Regions from separate parts of the Cupriavidus sp. 94F1 genome, predicted to be linked through region 2. Evidence: predicted binding sites of a transcription regulator. Region 2 holds the regulator's gene; the other holds the start of a gene.
What was found. Region 2 encodes FNR, which switches genes on or off when oxygen is low (the NO sensors DNR and NnrR bind a similar motif). Its sites were predicted from a motif close to TTGATNNNNATCAA; they were not measured.
Positions count from the first base shown of each region.

Region 1: the regulator FNR is predicted to act here: its motif matches at 2,001-2,014, upstream of AC3FJ6_RS06265 (DUF3149 domain-containing protein).

Region 1 is NZ_JBYOJT010000002.1:477,944-481,471, forward strand. It holds gene AC3FJ6_RS06260 (helicase HerA-like C-terminal domain-containing protein) at 172-1,710, shown strand; gene AC3FJ6_RS06265 (DUF3149 domain-containing protein) at 1,761-1,931, opposite strand; gene upp (uracil phosphoribosyltransferase) at 2,056-2,706, opposite strand; gene AC3FJ6_RS06275 (Bug family tripartite tricarboxylate transporter substrate binding protein) at 2,808-3,528, opposite strand, start outside.
Region 2 is NZ_JBYOJT010000001.1:105,038-108,565, forward strand. It holds gene scpB (SMC-Scp complex subunit ScpB) at 1-381, opposite strand, end outside; gene AC3FJ6_RS00475 (sulfite exporter TauE/SafE family protein) at 934-1,701, opposite strand; gene fnr (fumarate/nitrate reduction transcriptional regulator Fnr) at 1,787-2,512, shown strand; gene AC3FJ6_RS00485 (hypothetical protein) at 2,596-2,841, opposite strand; gene AC3FJ6_RS00490 (hypothetical protein) at 2,838-3,047, opposite strand; gene ccoG (cytochrome c oxidase accessory protein CcoG) at 3,095-3,528, opposite strand, start outside.

The DNA of each region.
Region 1 (3,528 bases), on a different contig from region 2:
GCCACGCCATGTGATTGATGTGCCAATCTGCTGGCTATAATCAGCGCAGGATTTTATCACGCGCCCCTGCCGCCGCAGTGCCATGTATGGGTTGTTTGCCCTGCCCGTACCCGTTCCCTATCCGCAGCGCACCTGTTTCCTGCCCCGACCGCCGACCGACGAGACCCCGCCATGGCCGATCCCATCCTTATCGCCAAGAACGCCGACCACGAAATGGTGCTGCTGCCTGAAATGGGCAACCGGCACGGCCTGATCACCGGCGCCACCGGCACCGGCAAGACCGTCACGCTGCAGACCCTGGCGCAGGGCTTCTCGCGGCTGGGCGTGCCGGTCTTCATGGCCGACGTCAAAGGTGACCTGACCGGCATTTCCCAGCCGGGCCAGCCATCGGACAAGCTGAAGGCCCGCCTGGCGGAACACGGCCTGCCCGAGCCGGTGTGGGGCGGATGCCCGACCACGCTGTGGGACGTGTTCGGCGAAAAAGGCCATCCGGTGCGCGCCACGGTGTCGCACATGGGCCCGCTGCTGCTGTCGCGCATGCTGGAACTCAACGACACCCAGCAGGGCGTGCTGAACCTGGTGTTCCGCATTGCCGATGCCGGCGGCCTGCTGCTGCTCGATGCCAAGGACCTGCGCGCGATGCTGCAGTACGTGGGCGACAACGCCAGCCAGTTCACCACCGAGTACGGCAATATCTCGTCGGCGTCGATCGGCGCCATCCAGCGTGGCCTGGTGGCGCTGGAATCGCAGGGCGCCGACAGGTTCTTCGGCGAACCGATGCTGAACCTGGACGACTTTATCCAGACCGAGAAGGGCCAGGGCGTCGTCAATATCCTGGCGGCCGACAAGCTGATGAACGCGCCGCGCCTCTATGCCACCTTCCTGCTCTGGATGCTATCGGAATTGTTCGAAAAGCTGCCCGAGGCCGGCGATCTCGACAAGCCCAAGCTCGTGTTCTTCTTCGACGAGGCGCATCTGCTGTTCAACGACGCCCCCAAGGCGCTGCTCGACAAGATCGAGCAGGTGGTGCGGCTGGTGCGGTCCAAGGGCGTGGGGGTGTATTTCGTGACGCAGAATCCCGTGGATATCCCCGACACCGTGCTGGGCCAGCTGGGCAACCGCGTACAGCACGCGCTGCGCGCCTTCACGCCGCGCGACCAGAAGGCGGTCAAGGTGGCGGCCACGACCATGCGGGCCAATCCGAAGCTGGATCTGGAACAGGTGATCGGCGAGCTGGGCGTGGGCGAGGCGCTGGTGTCGTGCCTCGATGCCAAGGGCACGCCGGGCGTGACCGAGCGCGCCTGGGTGCTGGCGCCGGGCAGCCGGATCGGTCCGGTCAACGACGACGAACGCAAGGCGCTGATCGCCAGTTCGCTGGTGGCCGGCACGTACGAGCAGACCATCGACCGCGAATCGGCCTACGAAAAACTGCGTGGCGCCGTGGCGCAGGCCTCCAACGGCACGCCGGCCGATGCGAAGGTTCCCCCGAAGCCTGGCGCCCAGCCGGGCGGCGCCCCGGCACAGGAAGAGGGCGGCTGGGTCGGTGAAGTCTGGGGCTCGCTCACGCGCGGCACGGGCAAGACCGGGCGTGGCGATTCGATCCTGGAGTCGGTGGCCAAGTCGGCGGCCCGTACGGTGGGGTCGCAGGTCGGGCGCGAACTGATTCGCGGTGTGCTGGGCAGCCTGCTGGGCGGCGGCAAGAAAAAGTAATCATCCGCCAGGGCCGCCATGTGGAAACGCCCGCATTGCGCGGGCGTCTTTTATTGCGGGCGACCCGATGATTCCGAGCCGCGCCTGGCCGCTTCCGCATCCTCGCGCGCCTTGCGGGCGAACAGGCAGGCATAGAAGGCGGCCATGCCGATGATGAATGCGATGACGGCCAGGCTGGCCAGGCCGGTCGCCGTGGAGGTGAGGATTTTCAGTGCTTCCATGGGGTGGCTCCTTGCTTGGAATATGCCGTAGACGGCATTCCAGTCTGGATCAGCCCGCCCCCATCAACATTGAGGCGCATCAAATGCCGCCGGCTCGGACAACGCCAGCCGGCGTCACAGGCACTCAGTTCTTGGTGCCGAACAGGCGGTCGCCCGCATCGCCGAGGCCCGGCACGATATAGGCGTGCGCGTCCAGATGGCTGTCCAGCGACGCAACGAACAGCTTCACGCCCGGATGCGCCTTCTGAAACACTTCGACGCCTTCCGGCGCGGCGACCAGCGCCACGAACGTGATGGCTTCGTCGGGGACGCCCCGGCGCTTGAGCACGTCCACCGCATGCGCGGCCGAGTAGCCGGTGGCCACCATCGGATCGCACAGGATGAACGAGCGGTCTTCCAGGTCCGGCAGGCGCACCAGATACTCCACCGGGCGGTGCTGTTCGTCGCGGTACACGCCGATGTGGCCGATCCGCGCCGACGGAATCAGCTCCACCAGGCCGTCGCTCATGCCCACGCCGGCGCGCAGCACCGGCACGATCGTCAGCTTCTTGCCGGCGATGACGGGGGCGTCCACTTCCACCAGCGGGGTCTCGATGCGGCGCGTGGTCAGCGGCAGGTTGCGCGTGATCTCGTAGCCCATCAGCAGCGTGATCTCGCGCAGCAGCTCGCGGAACGTGCGTGTCGACGTTTCCTTGTCGCGCATGTGCGACAGCTTGTGCTGGATCAGCGGGTGATCGAGGATGAAGAGGTTGGGGAAGCGGGGATCCTGTTTCATGGCGGGCTCGGCAAACGGTAGGGGCCCTCCCTGAGGCGAGAGGGCCCGATGCAGCGCGATTGTAATGGATGCGCGCCGGGCCGAGCGAGGCGGCTCGGCGGTCAGTCCACCGTGATGGCCGCCGATTTTGCGACCTTTCCGAACCGCTCGTACTCGGTTTGCGTCAGCGCCTGCAGCTCGGTGGCGCTCGATCCCTTCGGGTTGAAACCGGCCTGGGCCAGCTTGTCGCGCACGTCGGGACGGGCCAGGGCTTCGACGAAGGCGGCGTTCAGGGCCTGGGTCACCGGCGCGGGCAGGTTGGCCGGGCCATACACGCCAAACCACGGTTCCACGGCGTAGCCGGGGAGGCCGGCTTCGGCCAGCGTGGGCACGTTGGGCAGCGACGGCGAGCGCGTCTTGCCCGCCACGGCCAGCGCGCGCAGCTTGCCGGCCTGGATATGGGGCAGCGACGCGGGCAGGTTGTCGAACATCACCTGGATATGACCGCCCAGCATGTCGTTGATGGCCGGGCTGCTGCCCTTGTAAGGCACATGGACCAGCCCGGTCTGCGTCATCTGCGAGAACATCGCGCCGGCCAGGTGCATCGACGTGCCGGTGCCCGCCGTGGCATAGGTCAGGCCCGGATGCGCCTTGGCATAGGCGATCAGTTCCGGCACCGTCTTCACGGGCAGGTCGTTGTTCACTTCCAGCACGATGGTCGAGGTGCCCAGCAGGCTGATGGCCGTGAAATCGCGGCGCGGATCGAACGGTACGTGCTTGTAGATATGCGGGTTCAGCGCGTTGGTCGAAATGGCCCCAAAGCCGATCGTGTAGCCATCGGCA
Region 2 (3,528 bases):
ATCCTCGAGTTTCTTGATCACGTCCGTGCTGACCGTCACGCCCCGGATTTCCTCGATATCGCCACGGGTGACAGGCTGGCGATACGCGATGATCGCCAGGGTCTCCATGACCGCACGCGAGTACTTGGGGGGCTTTTCCGGATTCAGCCGGTCGAGAAATTCCCGCATCTCGGGGCGGCTCTGGAAGCGCCAGCCGCTGGCCAGCGCCACGAGTTCGACCCCGCGCGGCTGCCAGTCCTGCCGCAGTTCCTCGAGCAGCACTCGGATCGTGTCGGCACCGACGTCGTCGGCAAACAACCGTCGCAGATCGCCAACGCGCAGCGGCTCCTGCGCACAGATCAGCGCGGTCTCGAGGACGATCTTCGCCTCTTGGGTATTCATGTGATTGCGTGCAGCCTGTCTTTGCACCTGCCCCCGGACGAATCCCGGAGCACTGGAGATTGCAGATACAGCGAGGCCGAAGCCGCCGCCATTTCATCGCGCAGCCAGCTCGCCTGCCTAATGCAGCGCAGCCGTGCGCACCTCGTTCTTTTGCATCGAAATGCCGGGTCGATCCGGCAGGAGATCGTCCGGCGCTGGCCAGTTTCACCAGTCAACGGACCTCTTGCGTCGCGCCTTCTCCCTTCGGGGCGGACATTCGCCAGGGCCACCAGATGGCCAAGACGGCAAGAAACAAAACGGTATCGGCTCAGGCAACCCTGCCCTGACCGGCGCCATTTCCCAACCGCAGCCGGTCTTTTAACCAGATCTTTTGAACCGGATGGACTGTTGAGACGTTCTCGGCGCACCGGAGTGGCCAAAAACCCTGGGCACGCTCCCCAGATCAGGAATGCGGCCCCAGCGGCGCCCCGAGCAATGGTGCGGCGCGATACCGTGGTTCCGTCGATTGTATGGCATTCCCGGCCCCGCCCGCAACCCGCCCTTGTGGCCGATTCAGAACACCACGCAAAAGCCGTGTTGGGCCAGCGTGTCCGGGAGCCAGATCGACCGGGCCACGCCGAGCACGCCGAAGCCGATCACCAGCAGCCCCGACGCGACCCGCACCACAGGTTTGCGCGAGAGTTGCCGCAGGTACCCCGACAGCCCGGAGATCACCAGCAGGTTGGGCAGCGTGCCGAGCCCGAACGCGCCCATCACCAGCGCGCCCGACACCGCGTTGCCTGCCAGCAGTGCCAGCGCCAATGCGCCATAGATCATTCCGCAAGGCACCAGCCCCCAGGCCAGACCCATACCGTATCGGCGCAACAGCGGCGTTGCGCGACGCTCGCCACGTAGCCGCACCGGCAGTCGGGCGGTCATGGCCCGCGCACGCTGCACCACGTGCACGGCGGCCAGAGAGGCGAGCCGCTCGATCCAGTCGGAACGCATCACGCGTCCACGCAACAGCCACACACCGGTGAGTACCAGCATCATGCTGCCCCCGGCATAAAGCCATCGCTGCAATGGCAGATACTCCTGCCGCCACGCCGTCGCACCGACAGCACCCATCACCGCACCCAGCAGCATGTATGTCGTGATGCGGCCTGCATGCATGATGCACAGCGCAGTCCACCACTGACGAGCGGTACGGTGTATGACAATTGCCACATCGCGGTGCTGTTTCTGCTCCGCGGCAATAGCAATTCCTCCACACATGGCCGCGCAATGCATGCCACCGAGCAATGCCATCAGAAAAACGCTTAAAAGCACACCAAAAGGCAACTGTTCCTCGCTTCTGCGTCACATGACGCTGTAAAATGCCTGCATCGCGCCCTCGCTGCAAGCGCATTCATAACGAGCACTTCAATTGTTGACTTCCATTCCCGTCACCGAGATGTCGCCCCGTTGCTCAACGTGTGCCATGGGCCAGCTTTGCCTGCCCGTGGGCATGTCGCAACAAGACCTGGCGAAGATGGACACGCTCGTGCAGGAACGCGTGCGTGTTCACAAGGGCGAAACGCTTTACCGCATGGGCGAACCGCTCAATGCGGTCTACGCCATTCGCTTTGGCACACTGAAGACGCACGTCACGATGGAAGACGGGCGCACACAGATCACGGGCTTCCATCTGCCCGGTGAAGTCATCGGCCTCGATGGCCTCAGCGAGATGCAGCACGCCTCCGACGCCACCGCGCTGGAAGACGCCGAAGTCTGCGTCGTACGCTACGACGACCTGCAATCGCTGTCGAGCATCCTTCCCTCGCTGCAAGGCCAGTTCCTGCGCCTGATGAGCAAGGAAATCTCGCAGGACCAGGTCATGCTGATCACGCTCGGATCGATGCGCGCCGAAGAACGTTTGGCTGCGTTTCTCGTCAACATGTCCGAGCGTCTGTCGGCGCGCGGTTATTCGTCCACCGAGTTCGTGCTGCGCATGAGCCGCGAGGAAATCGGCAGCTACCTGGGCCTGAAACTCGAGACCGTCAGCCGCCTGTTCTCGCGCTTTGCCGAAGCAGGCCTGATCCAGATTCGTCAGCGACATGTGAAGCTCGTCGATATGGCAGGCATCAAGCAGGTGTACAGCCGGTCCTGCTGAAAGCCAGGGCCACGCATCACGACAAAGGCCGCGCCGGAGCCATCCAGCGCGTCCTTTCTGTTTGCAGCGCCTGTTCTGCATTGCTATTCGAGTTCATCGGTGTCGCTGAGCTTCACCGGCATCGTGTACAGCGTGAGCCCGCTGGACAACGCGCAGAACAACCACGCGACCAGGAAGCCAACGGTGTAGATCGCCTGCCGGGAAGCTTCTACCGGTTGTCCGAAGAAGCTGAGGTCTCCGGGATCCACCACCGAGAACACCACCGCCGTGGCCGCACCGCCCATCAGAAACGCCGGCCATAGCACCCACATCAGCCAGCGCAGTCTCATGGGCGCCTCGCAGCGGGTTCAGCGCGATCGGCACCGGCCTTCTCGACCACTAGTCCGTGGCGCGTGGCATCGTTCACCGGCACATCGGCATGGGTGTTTGCCAGCCAGATCGTGATACCGCAAGCGACCATCGCCAGCAGCGGACCACTCATCAAAATCCAGGGCCATGGCTCCCTGTACCAGGGCTTTGCGGGGTGTTGGGTCATTGCGCTCTCCTATTGGCATTCGTCCCGGCTCACCATCCGTGACAGCATCACAGATCGCGAGGCACGATGAAACTCGTGCTTTGCCGGATATCCACTTTCCGATCGGTTTCGGTCTCGGCGGTGACCGTCACCTCGATCTTGTGCGTACCCTGCTTCGCATCGTCGATCGGCACACGAATCCGGATCGGCAGCAGCCGGTTCGACGTGGGCGACAGCGATTCCGCGCCATGGTCGTACTCCACGACCATGCCCTGCAACGCGTCGCTCTGCGCCTGCACGTGAAACTTCATCGGCGCCTCGGTGGCGTTGATCAGTTGCAGCCGGTACACGTTTTCGATCCAGCGCCCTTCCACTTCGCGCCCGAGCGCGCCACGATCGCGAATGATGTCGACCTTGAGCGGCGCGCGCATGGCCAGCGATGTGACGAAGCCTGCCGTCAAGGCGAGCCAGATCGCCGTGTAGACAATCGTGCGCGGACGCA